Regions from separate parts of the Lysinibacillus sp. FSL P4-0201 genome, predicted to be linked through region 4. Evidence: riboswitches for the same ligand, from Rfam matches in the RefSeq annotation. Region 4 holds a riboswitch; each other region holds the start of a gene.
What was found. A riboswitch is a leader RNA that binds a small molecule or an ion and turns the genes downstream of it on or off. The one in region 4 is predicted to bind S-adenosylmethionine.
Positions count from the first base shown of each region.

Region 1: linked by a shared signal. The riboswitch ahead of MKY76_RS02705 (MetQ/NlpA family ABC transporter substrate-binding protein) and the one ahead of MKY76_RS20730 (bifunctional homocysteine S-methyltransferase/methylenetetrahydrofolate reductase) in region 4 are both predicted to bind S-adenosylmethionine.
Region 2: linked by a shared signal. The riboswitch ahead of MKY76_RS18390 (methionine ABC transporter ATP-binding protein) and the one ahead of MKY76_RS20730 (bifunctional homocysteine S-methyltransferase/methylenetetrahydrofolate reductase) in region 4 are both predicted to bind S-adenosylmethionine.
Region 3: linked by a shared signal. The riboswitch ahead of MKY76_RS08505 (YezD family protein) and the one ahead of MKY76_RS20730 (bifunctional homocysteine S-methyltransferase/methylenetetrahydrofolate reductase) in region 4 are both predicted to bind S-adenosylmethionine.

Region 1 covers NZ_CP151995.1:546,930-551,144, reverse strand. The annotation lists gene MKY76_RS02720 (carbon-nitrogen family hydrolase) at 1-442, opposite strand, end outside; gene MKY76_RS02715 (pyridoxal phosphate-dependent aminotransferase) at 539-1,708, shown strand; gene MKY76_RS02710 (PPC domain-containing DNA-binding protein) at 1,751-2,254, opposite strand; SAM riboswitch class I at 2,377-2,481, shown strand; gene MKY76_RS02705 (MetQ/NlpA family ABC transporter substrate-binding protein) at 2,570-3,400, shown strand; gene MKY76_RS02700 (ATP-binding cassette domain-containing protein) at 3,508-4,215, shown strand, end outside.
Region 2 covers NZ_CP151995.1:3,654,820-3,659,034, forward strand. The annotation lists gene MKY76_RS18380 (MetQ/NlpA family ABC transporter substrate-binding protein) at 1-846, opposite strand, end outside; gene MKY76_RS18385 (methionine ABC transporter permease) at 915-1,583, opposite strand; gene MKY76_RS18390 (methionine ABC transporter ATP-binding protein) at 1,573-2,601, opposite strand; SAM riboswitch class I at 2,684-2,787, opposite strand; gene MKY76_RS18395 (thioredoxin family protein) at 2,844-3,155, opposite strand; gene MKY76_RS18400 (hypothetical protein) at 3,170-3,511, opposite strand; gene gcvH (glycine cleavage system protein GcvH) at 3,603-3,983, opposite strand; gene MKY76_RS18410 (arsenate reductase family protein) at 4,065-4,215, opposite strand, start outside.
Region 3 covers NZ_CP151995.1:1,743,773-1,747,987, forward strand. The annotation lists gene MKY76_RS08490 (phosphopantothenoylcysteine decarboxylase) at 1-142, shown strand, start outside; gene MKY76_RS08495 (TetR/AcrR family transcriptional regulator) at 245-847, shown strand; gene MKY76_RS08500 (heparan-alpha-glucosaminide N-acetyltransferase domain-containing protein) at 831-1,925, shown strand; SAM riboswitch class I at 2,096-2,191, shown strand; gene MKY76_RS08505 (YezD family protein) at 2,263-2,418, shown strand; gene MKY76_RS08510 (flavin reductase family protein) at 2,509-2,994, opposite strand; gene MKY76_RS08515 (VOC family protein) at 3,144-3,929, shown strand.
Region 4 covers NZ_CP151995.1:4,110,101-4,114,315, forward strand. The annotation lists gene metH (methionine synthase) at 1-226, opposite strand, end outside; gene MKY76_RS20730 (bifunctional homocysteine S-methyltransferase/methylenetetrahydrofolate reductase) at 219-2,066, opposite strand; SAM riboswitch class I at 2,156-2,256, opposite strand; gene MKY76_RS20735 (protoporphyrinogen oxidase) at 2,356-3,750, opposite strand; gene MKY76_RS20740 (globin-coupled sensor protein) at 3,990-4,215, opposite strand, start outside.

The DNA of each region.
Region 1 (4,215 bases), 1.1 Mb from region 4:
GAATATCATAGCAAATGACACCAGCAGCTTCAATATCATCTAAAGCAAAACGATTCATTTCATCCCCTGCTTCCAAGTAAAGATGCTCGTCCATTAAACGGAAAAGATGTGCCTTGCTATATTCCCCAACAAGTTCTCCATTACGATCAAAGGTATACATCGTATTATAAAATTTATCGCCTTTCTTTGTTGAAACAGAGCCCCCTACAATATGTACATCAAGTTCCTTAGCAAGTTTAGCCAAAAAGGTCTTTGTCCGCTCACCATTGATATCTGCTAGCTCAGGCAGTTTCTCTAAAGCATAGCCTGTATTCCACATTTCAGGTAACACTATGATTTCTGCCCTATTTTTTGCAGCTTCACGAATCTTATCCTCGGCACGTTCAAAATTTTCTTCAACTTTGCCAAAGCCAACATTTAATTGAATACAACCGATTTTCATCTCTATTCCTCCTCTAGACAATTAACAGAAAAAGTAATACTATTTGCTTCATATTCTTCAATAATAATTATTATATTCTGAAAAAGGTGATCATGCATGGAATTCTCTAAAAAACTACAGCAACTACCCACTCAATTTTTTGCAGCACTCGTTCAAAAAGTAAACTTGGCTCTAGAAGAAGGGCGTGATGTCATTAACCTTGGGCAAGGAAATCCCGATCAGCCAACGCCTATTCACATCATTCAAGCATTACAGGAAGCAGCTGAAAATCCTCAAAACCACAAATATTCACCTTTTAGAGGTCTCGCTGAATTACGCCAAGCTGCTGCGGACTTTTATCTACGTGAATATCAGGTAGAACTAAATCCAGATACAGAGGTAGCGATTCTTGGTGGAACAAAAATTGGTCTAGTTGAGCTACCTTTAGCTGTGTTAAACCCTGGTGACACGATGCTCTTACCAGATCCTGGCTATCCAGATTACCTATCAGGTGTTGTACTAGGAGACGTCAATTTTGAAGTAATGCCCCTTTTTGCTGAAAATGATTTCTTACCTGATTATCATGCATTACCTGATGAAGTGAAAGAAAAAGCAAAGCTTCTTTACTTAAATTACCCGAACAACCCTACAGGTGGTACAGCATCACTTGCGTTTTTTGAAGAGACCATTCGCTTTGCGAAGGAGCACAATATTATCGTATCACATGATTTTGCTTATGGGGCAATAGGATTTGACGGTAATAAACCAGTTAGCTTCCTTCAAGCAAAGGGTGCAAAAGAAGTAGGAGTTGAAATGTATACATTATCGAAAACCTATAATATGGCTGGCTGGCGTATAGGCTTCGCTGTAGGGAATGCCGAGATTATTGCTGCTATTAATCTAATTCAGGATCATCTGTTTTGTAGTCAATTCCCTGCCATTCAACAAGCCGCAGCAGTAGCACTGACGGCTTCCCAACAATGTGCGGATGAACTACGAGCTACTTATGAGCGTCGCCGCAATGTACTCATTGAAGAAGCTCGAAGAATTGGCTGGCATGTTACGGCTCCAAAAGGCTCCTTCTTCGCATGGCTCCCTGTACCACTAGGCTATACAAGTGAACAGTTTGCTGATCTTTTGCTCGAAAAAGCTGATATCGCTGTAGCAGCAGGTAATGGCTTCGGTCAATATGGTGAAGGCTATGTACGCGTAGGATTGCTGGTTAGTGAGGAGCGCTTACATGAAGCAATCCATAGAATCGAGCAATTACAATTGTTTAAAAGATAATGACGCCGTATCCTGTAGCTATCCCTAGCTACAGGATTATTACTATTTTTCAATTTTCCTTGGTTGCCCTAAACCATTTTCTAATGGATAAAATTGAACATGACCTGTTTCATCATCCCATTTTCGAATATGTTGAATCCCTTGTACCTCTGCCAACACGATGTCAGCAGTAATAACAGGGTTGCCCCCTTTTATTAAATGCCCACCTGATACAACACCCCATTGATCGCTCATAGAACCATGGAAATGTGTCTCATATCCACCATCTCGCTTACACACCACACCTGAACCTTGAATAAATTCTAATGGTCCCTCTTTTTCAATCACATCACTAAAACGAACTTGAATTTGAGCTGTTGCATCTGGCACTAAATAAACAAAGCTGCTTTTTTGAAAGCTGCCAATACAGCTTACAATTGTTGCTGACTCTATGCTATTCTCTTCGCAAAGCGCTTCAATCCCTTCAATGATATCTGTTCCCGTTAGAAAACGAGCACTAATAACCTTACCAAATGAACCTATACCATAATTAACTCTTACAGACATTGTTATCCCTCTTTTGCGTCGAAATATTATAATTATATAAAAAATTTAAAAATTATTTATTGACTTACTATACCCTATAAATTATATTAGTTCTATCGGAATTACAAAAAAATATTATAAATCTCTTATCAAGAGTAGCTGAGGGACTGGCCCTATGAAGCTCGGCAACCTCCTTTTTATAGGAAGGTGCTAAATCCTGCAAACGATCTTCGTTTGATAGATAAGAGAGGACATCTTTTCATGAGCCTCTCTTAATTTGTAAGAGAGTTTTTTTATTTTCAAAAAACCGATAAAAACAATCTTGGAGGTATTTTCATGAAAAAGAAAAATAAATTTTTAGTAGGTTTAGCAAGTTTAACATTAGTAGCAGCTTTAGCAGGCTGTGGCTCTAAAGAAGATAGTAAAAGCCAAGCTGAAGGAATTGATGAAAAGAAAATCGTTGTAGGCGTCACTTCTGGTCCACACGAAGAAATTGCAGAAGTAGCCGCTAAAGTAGCAAAAGAAAATGGGCTAGAAGTAGAACTAAAATCATTTTCTGACTATGTTTTACCTAATACATCCTTAGCTGAAGGTGATCTTGATGCGAACAGCTATCAACACGAGCCTTTCCTAGATACATTTAATAAAGACCATGATACAGATTTAGTACCAGTGGGCAAGACGATTTTAAATCCAATGGGTATCTACTCAGAAAAATATAAATCCTTTGATGACATTCCTGACGGTGCAACGTTTGGCTTACCAAATGACCCAACGAATGGAGCACGTGCCCTCTTTGTTTTACAGGAAGCTGGCTATATTAAGTTAAAAGAGGGTGCAGACTTAACAGCCTCGATCCGTGATGTAGAAGAAAACAAAAAGAATTTAAAATTCATTGAATTAGAGGCAGCTCAAATTCCTAAACAACTTAGTGAAGTAGATGTAGCAGCTATTAATACAAACTTTGCACTAGAGGCTGGCATTAACCCTAAAGATGACTCTATTTTATTGGAATCTACTGATTCTCCATACGTGAACTATATTGTTGTACGTGCTGAAAATGAAAATGATCCAACAATTAAAAAGTTCGTTGAGGCTTACCAATCTGACGAAGTGCGTCAATTCATCGAAGAGGAATTCAAAGGTTCTGTAATCCCTAGCTGGTAATATGTTCAGAAAGCTTCTATAAAGCCGAAGAATCTGCTGAAATTCCCCAATGGGAAGACGAGCAGATTCTTGCTTTTTAGAAGGTTGAGAAAGGAGCAAACAATCGCATGATTCAATTACAAAATATCTCAAAAGAATTTAAATCGAAAAAAGGCATCATAAAAGCTGTGGATGGCATCAACCTTCACGTAAAAAGGGGACAAATTCATGGTGTAATCGGCTATAGTGGTGCTGGTAAAAGTACACTCATTCGTTGCGTTAATCTACTAGAACGTCCTACAGCAGGAAAAGTAGTGATAGACAATGTAGACATTACGACCCTTTCTCTTCACGAATTACGTCAAACACGCCAAAAAATCGGGATGATCTTCCAGCACTTTAATCTCTTAAAAACAGCAACAGTTTACAATAATATTGCAGTTCCCTTAAAGCTACTAGGCTATAAAGAGGCGGAAGTAAAAAACCGAGTAGCTAAGTATGCTGAAATTGTCGGTTTAACAGATAAACTAGATAGTTACCCAAATCAACTTTCAGGTGGTCAAAAACAGCGTGTGGCTATTGCACGTGCCTTAGCACAGGAACCAGAGATTTTACTTAGTGACGAAGCAACAAGTGCACTTGATCCTGAGACAACGGAAGCCATTCTTGAATTGTTGTTAAAAATTAATCGTGAATTAGGCATTACGATTCTGCTCATCACACATGAAATGAATGTAATTCAAAAAATTTGCGATGAGGTTTCTGTTCTAGAATCAGGGAAAGTTGTGGAATTTGGCACAGCGATTGAACTTTTTGCGAAACCGAAGCACCCTACA
Region 2 (4,215 bases), 460 kb from region 4:
TACCGGTACTACTGCACCTTTCCACTCTTCTAAAATGAAGTCTTGGATTTCTTTAGATGTTAATACTTCTAATAATTTTTTAATTTCAGGTTTTGATTCATCACCTGCACGTACAGCGATGATGTTAACATATGGAGATTCTTTATCTTCAAGAGAAATAGCATCTTCAATTGGGTTTAAACCGTTATCGATGGCAAAGTTAGAATTGATAAGTACTGCATCGCCTTCATCATTTTCGTACATTTGTACAAGCATTTCTGGGGCAGTATTTGCATCGAATTTAAAGTTTTTAGGATTTTCTTCAATATCCTTTAATTCTGCTGCTGTTTTATCAATGCCTTCTTTTAATTTGATTAAGCCTTTAGCCTCTAGCAATGACAGCATACGACCATGGTCAGATACTGAATTAGAAAGTAAAATTGTCGCGCCTTCAGGCAGGTCTTCTAACGTTTTATATTTTTTAGAGTAAATACCGATTGGTTCAATATGAACGCCACCTGCATTAACGAAATCATAGCCATTGTCTTTAATTTGTAGCTCTAAGTAAGGAATGTGCTGGAAATAGTTTGCATCAATATCTTTTGACTCTAAATCTTGGTTTGGTAGAACATAATCTGTATACGTTTCAATTTCAAGGTCTATGCCTTCTTTAGCTAAGATCGGTTTTGCTTTTTCTAAAATAACTGCGTGCGGTGTATTAGAAGCACCTACTTTTAATGTTACGTTTTCTTTGCTATCTGTTTGATCGCCAGATGCTGATTTTTCATCTTCTTTTTTATCTGTACCGCAAGCTGCTAATGCTAGTACAAGTATTGATAAAAATAATCCTGCTAATAACTTTTTCATTTATGACACTCCCTTTTATTTGTTTAAAATATGTTAGCGGTAAAAACCGGAATAACCCCTTTTTCTTGCTAGCGTTTATCAATTTTCTCGGTAATTAAATCACCAATCCATTGAATAATAAATACGACTACTAAGATCAAAATAGTTGCCATTAATGTCACATCTTGGCGATTTCGCTGGAAGCCGTCTAAGAAAGCTAAGTTACCAAGACCACCTGCACCAATAATTCCTGCCATCGCTGTATATCCTACAAGAGCAACAGCCGTTACAGTGATACCAGAAATCAAAGCTGGTAATGATTCCGGAACCAATACCTTCCAAATAATCGTAGAAGTTTTTGCTCCCATTGAACGGGCTGCTTCAATCACACCTTTATCAATTTCACGTAACGCAATTAATACCATACGAGCATAAAACGGTGCTGCACCGATAATTAAAGCAGGTAACGCCGCATTGGCACCGCGAATTGTACCTAGTAAAAACTTCGTAAATGGAATTAATAAAATAATTAATACGATAAATGGAATGGAACGGAAAATATTAACGAGTGATCCTGTTAAAAAGTTAACGATTTTATTTGCCCATAACTGATTGGGGCTAGTTAGAAATAGAACAATACCAATGACTAACCCAAGAATAAATGTCACAACCGTTGATATAGCTGTCATGTATAAAGTTTCATACGTAGCTTGCCACATATTTTCCCAGTCTACATTCGGAAAGAGATTAGTTAGCATTTTCAATCACCTCCGTCTGTACTTCCACTGTATTTAAATAACGAAGGGCTTCAGTGACGTTTGTCTGAGAGCCATCAATTTGCACAATCAATGTACCATATGCACCATTTTTTGTTTGCGAAATATTTCCGTGAACAATACTTACTTCTACATCAAATTGTTTCACAAGATGTGAGATGACAGGCTGTTCTGTTTTTTCACCAACAAAAATCAATTTGACAAGTTGTCCAGTTGGATAGTTTGTTTTAATTTGTGCTACCGTATCCTGTGTTTCCTTAGTGTCTGTAATTTGAGATACAAATTTCTTAGTAATAGCCGCCTGTGGGGCTTGGAAGACTTGTAATACCTCACCACGTTCCACAATTTCGCCTGCCTCCATCACCGCTACACGATGACAAATTTTGCGGATGACATGCATTTCGTGGGTAATCAGGACGATTGTTAAGCCTAAGCGTTCATTTATATCTACGAGTAAATCAAGAATGGCATCCGTTGTTTCAGGGTCGAGTGCGGATGTCGCCTCATCACATAGTAAAACCTCTGGATTATTCGCTAATGCACGTGCAATTCCTACACGCTGCTTTTGTCCCCCGGAAAGCTGGGATGGATATGCCTTATCGCGCCCTTCTAAGCCTACAAGGGCAATTAATTCCTTCACACGCGCTTCACGTTGAGCCTTTGGGAAGCCTGCGATTTCTAAAGGGAATGCAATATTTTCGGCAACTGTTCTTGACCAAAGTAAATTAAAATGCTGGAAAATCATACTTACCTTTTGTCTAGCTGCTCTAAGCTTTTGCCCTTTTATCGATGAAAATTCTTGATTGTTCACCGTTACTGTTCCTGCTGTCGGTTTCTCTAAACCGTTTAATAAACGAATCATGGTACTTTTACCAGCACCACTATAGCCGATAATGCCAAAAATTTCACCTTTATTAATAGTAAGGTTGACGTCTTTGACTGCCGTTAATTCGCCATTTGCTGTTTTGTATTTCTTTGTAATATTTTGAAGCTGGATCATAGCGAATACTCCTTTTCTCATATAGAAAACCCCTTCACTCACAGACAAGTAGAAGGGGTCACGTATGATACGTTAAACCGTTCTCTCATCTTTCAAAGAAAAATCTTTGGGTGATTTGGCACCTTTTCACATTGTGATGGTTGCCGGGCTTCATAGGGCACTTCCCTCCGCCACTCTTCATAAGAGTTCGATATATTTAATGTTTTAGTAATATATTTGATACTTTACCACGCTAGTAAAGTTCAGTCAATTGATTTTTTTAACAATTCATATAAAAATGGTACGGATTGAAAAGCATAAATCTTTTCTGTCACTTTTCCGCCATCACTGATGAGTAGACATGGAACACTTTCAATTTGATGCTCATAAGCAATGTGTTCCAAAAAGTTGATATTTGCTTTACCAATTTGTAGCTGTGGCAGTAATTGCTCAATAATGGACATCATTTTAGATGCCACTGCACACGTTCCACACATCGGTGTATATAAATAAAATGCAGTTTTCTCTCCCGACTGTTTAGCCGCTTCCCACTGCTCTATTGACCATTCTTCCATTTACTCACGCAACCTTACAAAATATATTCATTATGGATTGAAAAATGTGCACGCAGTAAGATCATTGCTAGCACTTTTCTTGGTGTTGTTTCTACTTCCTTGTATGTTGGCATTGTGCGCAGATGCTCAGCCTCTGGATAATGTCTGTCCATTAATGCACGTAGCTTATCACCAGAAGTATCTGCATCAAAAAAAGTAAATAGCTCACAGCCCTCATAGGGATCCAGTAGTTCTTCTAATTGATGCACACCAATTGTACCATTCGTACATAGTATTGTAACATTCTCATTCAAAATAGGCTCAATTTGTAGCTTATCTGAGCGCCCTTCTACTATCAAGCATTTTCCCTCGAACATTACGCCACCTCCATTTAGAGATCCCCACTTATAAGTCATTATATAACAAAAAACGCCGGTAGTTTCCGACGTTTTTCGATTATGGCTTGTCTTATTCAGCGATCATTTCTTCGTATTGCTCTGCTGTCATTAGTTTCTCAACTTCTGATGCGTCAGCAGGCTCAACAACGATCATCCATGCTTTTTCATATGGTGATTCATTAACGAATTCTGGGCTATCTTCTAAATCTGCATTTACTTCAACTACAGTACCTGAGATTGGTGCATATAATTCAGAAACAGTTTTTACTGATTCTACGCTACCGAATGGATCATCTGTTTTGATTTCGTCGCCAACTTGTGGAAGCTCAACGAATACGATATCTCCTAATTCAGATTGTGCGAAGTGAGTAATACCAATACGTACTTTTCCATCTTCTACTTTTACCCATTCATGTTCTTCAGAGTATCGTAAGTCTTTAGGTGTGCTCATGCAAAAAACCCCTCCATAAATATGTAATATATTCACTTTCAGTGTGCCATACTTCTCCTATAAATACAAGGTTTAATACGGTTATTTCCAAGCTTGCTCAAAATCTACTTCTTTAAAACCTAAAGTAACTTTTTTTCCATCTGTCACGATGGGACGTTTAATTAACATGCCATCTGAAGCAAGTAGCTCAAGCTGCTCATCCTCCGTCATTTCTGCTAACTTGTCCTTTAAA
Region 3 (4,215 bases), 2.3 Mb from region 4:
ATTTATGGTAGCAAATAGCTCTCAGTCTTTATATGGGGGGGATGAACCTCATTGGATTGTACCTGCTGATGGACAGCCTCTTAAAGTAATGGGTAAGCAAAAAACAGCAGAAGCTTTAATGATGTATTTACAAAATCAATAAATGTGAACTGTGTAGAGAAATATTTCTACACAGTTTTTTCTTGTCTAAAAGGTTAGCATCCTATAATATTTACTTAACGGTCGGTAAAAAAGGAGGGTAATAATGGGAAATAAAGAACAAACTTTTCACAAAATTATAGAAATTGCTTATGGGATGTTTGCGGAAAATGGATTTGAAAAAACAAGCTTAGCAATGATTGCTACAGAGGTCGGTATTTCAAAACCAGCCATTTACTATTATTTTCAATCAAAAGATCAATTAATCGCTTTCATATTTGATGAATTGTACAAAGAAATTCAACATGATGTCGCTGTGGATTATAAAGAGCTTTCTTCTGCTAATTTTAAGGAGGAATTACTTAAGCTAGGCTATAAATCTATTGAGGCACAGGACAAGGACCCTTATTTTAATAAAATATTTAATCAATATGTACTATTAGCGGCCCGCGATGAAAACTATAAAAGACAATTAGTAGAGCTAGAAACCAGCTTTTTAACGAGCTTTGTTGCTATCCTACGATATGGCGTACAGCTAGGCGTGCTAGAGGATACTCCACATATAGAAGCGAAGGCACAGATGCTAGCCCTCGTCTATGATAATATCGGTAATTTCATGTTAACAGGCAACCAATTGAACTATAGGGCTATTTGGAAGGAGGCTGTACATAGCGCTATCCAAGGGGGCAAAGATGACAAAAAGAAATGATGATCGGCGCATTGAAGGTCTTGATTTTGCAAGAGCTCTCGCCATGCTTGGCATGTTCATTGTCAATTTTGGCGTCATAACAGGTTCTACAACGAATGGTTCAACATGGTTAATTGCCTTCCAACATCTTTTCGAGGGACGTGCTTCGGCCGTATTTGTCATGCTAGCAGGAATAGGGACAGCTTTAATGACTCGTCACGCTAGAGAGACTAAGGACCCAATGCTTCTTCGCGAGAATCGACTTACTTTGTGGAAGAGGTCATTTTTGTTATTCGTGATAGGGATAGTACTATATGCGGTCGGTTGGACAGGAGATATATTACATTATTATGGCGTGTATATGTTTGTTGCCGCATGTTTGATTGCCCAATCTCAGAAAAGGATGATGTTCATAATCGGTGTCATCCTCATCCTTTCACAATGGCTTCAAATTCAATTTAGTTACCTTGCTGGTTGGCATCCAACATATGTGCTACTAGAGTATCTTGATTTTTGGACACCAGCAGGATTTATAAGAAATTTGATGTTTAATGGCTATCATCCACTATTCCCCTGGATTTGCTTCTTTCTGATAGGTATGGTAGTGGGCACATTAGATTTAACAAATCATACATTAAGAAAAAACTTACTGGTGATAGGTTTATTGTTAGTCATCATGACTGAGACTTGTTCAACGTTATTCATTAAGATGACAACCATTCATTTATTAGATGTAGAGAGTGCATTGTATTTATTTGATACAGGACCGATTCCACCGAATATGATGTATGTCCTATCTAATTCGGCTTCGGCTATTGTCATCATTGTTGGCTCCATCTATCTTGTAGAGACATGTAAAAATAAAGTTATTCAATCTTTCATATTAACAGGACAAATGTCTTTAACGCATTATGTTGGCCATGTTTTTATAGGCATTGGAATACTAATTGTTTGCCAAAAGCTGGAGAACCAAACACTTGCTTTTTCCATGCTGTATGCCTGCTGTTACTTTTTAGGATGTGTCTTTGTTTCTGTATGGTGGAGGGCTAAACATCATCGAGGCCCACTTGAATTCATAATGAGGAAATGGAGCTCGTAATAAATTAATGGATTGCCATCTATTTCTCACTGACTAGGCATAAAATACTTTAGGTTTAGGGAGTCTTTTAATCTAAACGACATATTGCATAGTATTCAACTAGGTTTTCTAATATTTTGTATTGACATTCCTATAGCGGAATTATAGAATTATTTTCAAGAAACGCAGTACTCTTATCAAGAGAGGTGGAGGGACTTGGCCCAATGAAGCCTCGGCAACCGAAAAACAGGTGCCAAATCCAACAGATGGTGTCTGAGAGATAGGAGGGGCTATCAATCAGTTTGATGCGTTGGCCTCTTTATGAACAATAAGGAATAAGAAAGAAGGGGTGTTTCGTATGGCTCAGTCAGTAAAAGTAGATGATAAGAAACTAGAGGCAATTGCGAAGGCGATTCAAAATCTTGAATTTGGTGAAGTGCATATTACGATTCAAGATGGTGTGATTGTGCAAATTAATAGGCTTGAAAAGCAGAGATTTCCGCAGAAAAAATAACAATGATTTCAGTAGAACTTATGTCAAACGGCCACCTATAAGCATGAAGGATTTCCTGTGCTTACAAGTGGCCCTTTTTTTGTGTAAAGGCTAGCTATAAAAGCTTTTTGGTATGGGACCGATATGACGGCGATGATAAAGCAAAGGCTCTTTTTGAGCATTTGTAATGTCTACGACCTGCCCAATAAAAATGGTATGGTCGCCAGCATCGATTTGCTGAAATGTTTTACATTGTAAATTAGCTGCTGTATCATGTAAAATCGGTAGTCCTAAAGAGGAAGTTGACCATTTTGCTTGTGCAAAGCGATCAGGGATTTTACTGGCAAATAGTGTACATAAATGCTCTTGATCACTCGCTAAAATATTGACCGCAAAATTTGGCGCAGTCGTGAAATAAGGATGGAGCTGAGATTTTTTATCGAGTGACCATAAAATAAGGAGCGGGTCGATTGAAACAGATGCAAAGGAATTGACGGTTAAGCCAATCGGTTTTGTGTCATGACATGTCGTGACAACTGTTACACCTGTAGGATAATTACCTAATGCCAATTTAAAAGCAGCTACTAAATCTGTCATTCAAATCACCTCTTTATGAAATTAGTGAACGGAGTTTGTAGGTAAACGAAACTTTTTTTCATATCCTACTAGTAACTCCTTTTCTTGAGTAAATTTTAAACTAATCAAACATACAGGTAAAGGTAATGGGGAAAGAAAGGGGAATGGCCATGACTTTATATTTTGATCATTTGGTTCATCAAGTGGAATCACCAGAAAATATAAAGGTTTTCTTCAATAAACGAAATGTCCATACAGTGAATGGTGGGCAGCACACGATGTGGGGGACTTATAATACGTTAAGCTACTTTGGCTTAAGCTATATTGAACAAATTGCTATCTATGATCGTGATTTATTTGAGCAAGCGGCACAATACCCATATTCCCTACATTATACGTTTAAACGTGATCAAGAGCGCCAGGGATTTTCTCGAATTGCTCTGCGCACAAAAAATATTGAGGAAGAGGGTCGACGCTTGCGAGCATTGGGCTATGAAGTATATGGACCAGATGCATGTAGCAGAACAAGACCAGATGGCACTGTGGTAGAATGGAAGCTACTGCATTTTGGTAAGCCAGATCTGCCAATTGATTTTCCATTTTTGATTGAATGGGCGGAGGAAGATGAAGAGCGTTTGGTTCAATTAAAGGCAAGTGGTGCCATTGATGTCAAACAGGCTATAACGATGGAATCCGTCCAATTCTACGTCAAGGACATGCAGGCAACAGTTAAGCTGTGGCAAGAGGTGTTACAGCTACCAGTGCCTACGCAACATGAGCAGTATTTGTCACTACAGCTACCGAATATGCGCTTAGATTTCTATGAGGAAGAGAGCGCGATGACAATGACACTTGGTCATGTCAAAGAGGGACCATTTGGTGTGACATTAAAGGATCCTAAACGAACAAAGGAAACTTTAGTTTGCCCTGGTGCTTTTTATTGGATAAATCGATAATGAGAAAAGGCTGGGCCATAACTAACTGGGACCTTCATAAAGCTGAATAATCTTTAAATTAACAAACATGATAAAAAAACCGAACTATTCCAAAACACTTCGTAAGCGTTTTAGTGGATAGCTCGGTATTTTTATGGGCTGAAACACTGTTGCTCCAGCCTCTTTACATAAGTATTGAAAAACCATCAATAGAATTTCTGATGCTGGCTACTTGCTTTCCTGTGGATTTAGCGTTACAGAGGAGACCCTGGAGCGAAATCACCCCAACCTTGCTAAAAAAAGTTTT
Region 4 (4,215 bases):
CAAATGTATTTGTACAAATAATATCTGCGCCTGCCTCTAAGTATTTATGGTGAATTTTTTCAATAACATCTGGTCTAGTAAGCACAAGATTTTCATTACAGCCATCAAGTTCCTCGCCACCAAAATCCTCTGCTGATAAATTTTCATTTTGTAGCATTGTTCCCATTGCGCCATCAAGAATTAAAATACGTTTCTCTAGTTGCTCTTCAATCGAGTGCTTAGCCATGTATACTTACTCCTTTTTTCTGTTCATCCAATTGCTCTATATATTTCATCAACTCTAGTGTCACATCGTAACGTAAAAATGGTGTAATAAGGTAAATCCCATTGAAATATTGCGTAGCCACTTCTACTAATTCTTTGGCAATAGCAATCCCTTCCAATGTTGCCCTTTCTTTATCTTCTCCACATGCTTTCATTCTTGTTAAGGCATCTTCAGATAATTTGATACCTGGCACTTCATGATGTAAAAATTCAGCACTTTTATAACTCGTAACAGGCATAATACCGATGTAAATTGGAGCTTGTAAATGCTTTGTTGCCTCATAAATCTCTACAATTTTCTCTTTCGTATATACTGGTTGAGAAATGAAGTAGTCTGCCCCATGCTCAATTTTCTTCTCCAAGCGTGTCACAGCACGATCTAACACACGGACGTTTGGATTAAATGCAGCAGCAACTGAAAAATTTGCTTTTTTACGAAGTGGCTTACCTGAGAAAGAGACCCCTTCATTTAATTGCTTAATTAATTGGATTAGCTCCATGGAAGATACATCATAAACACTTGTCGCACCTGGGAAATCTCCTACTTTCGTTGGATCACCCGTAACGGCCAACACATCATGAATACCTAAAGCATTTAACCCCATTAAATGAGATTGTAGACCAATTAAATTACGGTCTCGACATGTAATATGAGTTAGTGGGCGTACACCATGTGAGCTCTTCAACAATGCGCCCATTGCAATATTGCTAATACGTGGAGAGGCCAATGAATTGTCTGCCATCATAACTACATCTGCACCTGCATCATATAATTGCTTTGCTCCTTCAAGGAACCCATCAATCTCTAAATGTCTAGGTGTATCCAACTCTACTATGACAGAACGTTCACGTTTAACTTTTTCATGAAGAGGCTCATACTTTGTTGGCTCCGCTTCCCGAACAATCTCAATCTTTTTAGGCTTCGCAAGCTTCTCCTGAACCGGTGATAACTCTTCTAAATACTTCTTTGCTGCTGCAATATGTTTGGGTGTTGTACCACAGCAGCCCCCTATTAAACGTACACCTTGATCACGCAATTCAACAGCCGCTCGACCAAAATAATCAGCTTCTGATTCATAAACGACACGCCCATCCTCTAAGTCCAGAAGTGATGCATTTGGATAGGCCGACATAAATGCCTTATTAGGAAGTTCTACACCTTCAAATGCCTGAATTGTATGGTGTGGACCTAGTCGACAATTGACACCAACAATATCAGCACCTAGGGCTTCAAGCTCATGGAGAGCATTATTTAAAGACAACCCATTTTGTAGAACACCGGGCTCATGCATAGAAACTTGTGCAATAATCGGCAATTTTGTTTTTTCTCGTAGCATCTTTAAGGTTGCTGTTAATTCTTCAAAATCATAATAAGTTTCAAGTAAAAGGCCATCTGGATTCCCTGCAAGTAAGACGCTTGCTTGTTCTTCAATAGTCGCTAATATTTCATCCAAGGTTGCATCACTTTTACGAATTCCCCGAATACCACCAATTGTTCCTAAAACAAATTGACCGCCATCAGCCGCTGCTCGTTTTGCGATGGTGATAGCAGCTTCATTAAATTGTTGGACACGTGATTCCAATCCATAGCGAGCTAATTTAATGGCATTTGCACCGTACGTATTCGTTTGAATGATGTCAGCACCAGCCGCAATATATTCTCTATGAATCTTTTCAATTAACTCGGGTCTCTGAACATTCATTTCCTCATGGCAATACTCCAATCCATAGCCATATAGCACTGTGCCTATTGCACCGTCTGCCGTCAATACATGCGTTTTTAACCTTTCAAGCAATCCCATAAAATTAGCCTCTCTTCCTATGTCTCTATATAATAAAAAGCCTTCTTTCATAAAAAAAGAAGGCTTTAACGATTCATCATTGTTGTTCCTTCTCATCTTCGACTCAACGGTCTTCTGGATTTAGCACCTGACAATAAAGTTGGTTGCTGAAGCTTCAATGGGCCAGTCCCTCTGCTTCTCTTGATAAGAATTAAGTATGAATTTTTTAAATAATTAAAAGAATCATATCGTTTACTGACGAATGAGTCAAGACTATTTCACATAACAAAGTTTTTTTCCACTTAAAACCTTAGAAATTGGCAAGTTCCTTTGCAAGCTCTTCACCAATTTTTTTCCCGTTTTGAATGCAAGCACCAATACCTACGCCAAAATACGAGCACCCTGCAATCGATAAATTAGGATATTTCTCATGTAATTCTTGTAGTAATCCTTGTAATGCTTCACGATGCGCTAGATCATATTTAGGCATTTGATCAATCCATTTTGTTACATTTACAACGGTTGGCTGCTCCTCTATTCCTAGGCTCTTTCTCACATCTTCTAAAGCAACTGCTGCCAATTCTTCATCCGTCATGGCGCGTAGTTGCTCATAGGCTGGATTGATGCTCTTATAAAAGAGTCGCACAAGTAATTTATTTTCTTTCGATGTATGCTTCCATTTACGACTAGTCCAAGTTGCCGCATTACAAGTTACGTCTGAATTATGGGAAACAATATAGCCCGTTCCATCTGCTGGCAATTTAGCGTCTGGCACATCAAAACCCAAATAGATAGTAATCGCTGACGCTGTCGTAAATTGGTCAAAATAGCGGTTTAAAGATTCATCCTGTAGCAGATTTTGTACAGTATCGTTCGGTAATGCTAAAACGACATAATCTGACTCAATAATTTCACCATTAGCTAAGGAAATTGTGTAGTTCTTATCTTGTTTTTGAACATTTAGTGTAGTAACACCCTTGATAATTTCTACATCGGATAAGGTCTGTTCAAGTCGATCAATTAAAGAAGATAAACCATTTTTAAAGGATATAAATTTTTTGTTCGCTGCTTTAACAAATTGCTCACGATTCGCATCAAAGCCTTTAATAATACTTCCAAAATCATTCTTATAATCAATTAAATACGGTAAAGTAGAGCCAATAGAAAGCTGATGTAAATCTCCCGAATAAACACCTGCAAGGACTGGTGCAATTTGGTTTTTCACCAGTTCCTCTCCTAAATAGTAAGTTAAAAATTCACCAATAGAACTTTCCTTTGTGAAGCCATTGTTTGGCAATGTTAAATCCTTCAACGCTTCTTTTTTTCCCTGCTCGGAAATAAGTGTACTTTCCTCTAAGGATGCTACACTCATCGGTATTCCGAAAGTTGAATCTGCCGGAATAGCATGTAACTCATTATTCGTATAAATATAAGAAATACCTGTTTCGTTGTAAACTAATTCCGCCTCAAAATCAAGCTCCTGCACGAGTTCCATAACGCCTTGATGACGGGCTACAATAGAATCAGCACCCGTTTCCATGATGAAACCTTGTTCATGTGCTGAATATAATTTGCCTCCTAAATATGTATTTTTTTCTATAAGCACTAGACGAACATCTAAATTATGTTCCTTCACTTGACGTTGCAAATAATGAATTGTACATAGTCCTGTAATACCGCCGCCTAAAACAACAACTGTTTTCATCATAACCGCCCCTATTATTCATTCTTTCTACAGTATAATCCTTTTTCATTGAAAATTACGTTAAATCCTTTACAAATTTAGCAAAAATAGAGCTATTTCATCAGTGAAATAGCTCTTACTTTCTGAATCTCTATAAAATTGATCCTCTATAGCGATAACTTCACAACAAGCATTTAAATAGGTACTATAGTGTTTATTACGTCTAAAAATATGAAAAATAGAATGTAAATGTTAGTAGTCTATCCTTTTAAATTTTGCGCAAAGCTCGCTAATTTTTCAGCTGAATTTGTTACCTCAGTAAATGAAGTGCCTAATTCACTTAATATGCCTACAATTGCTTGTATTTTTGTTGCCATACACTCATTTTGATCTTTTGCTTCTGTCATGGCTCCCAATATACTCGTAAATTGGCCTTCAGTTTGTAACATATTTTCTTCACCTGCTGCAACTTCATCTTGAATGTTG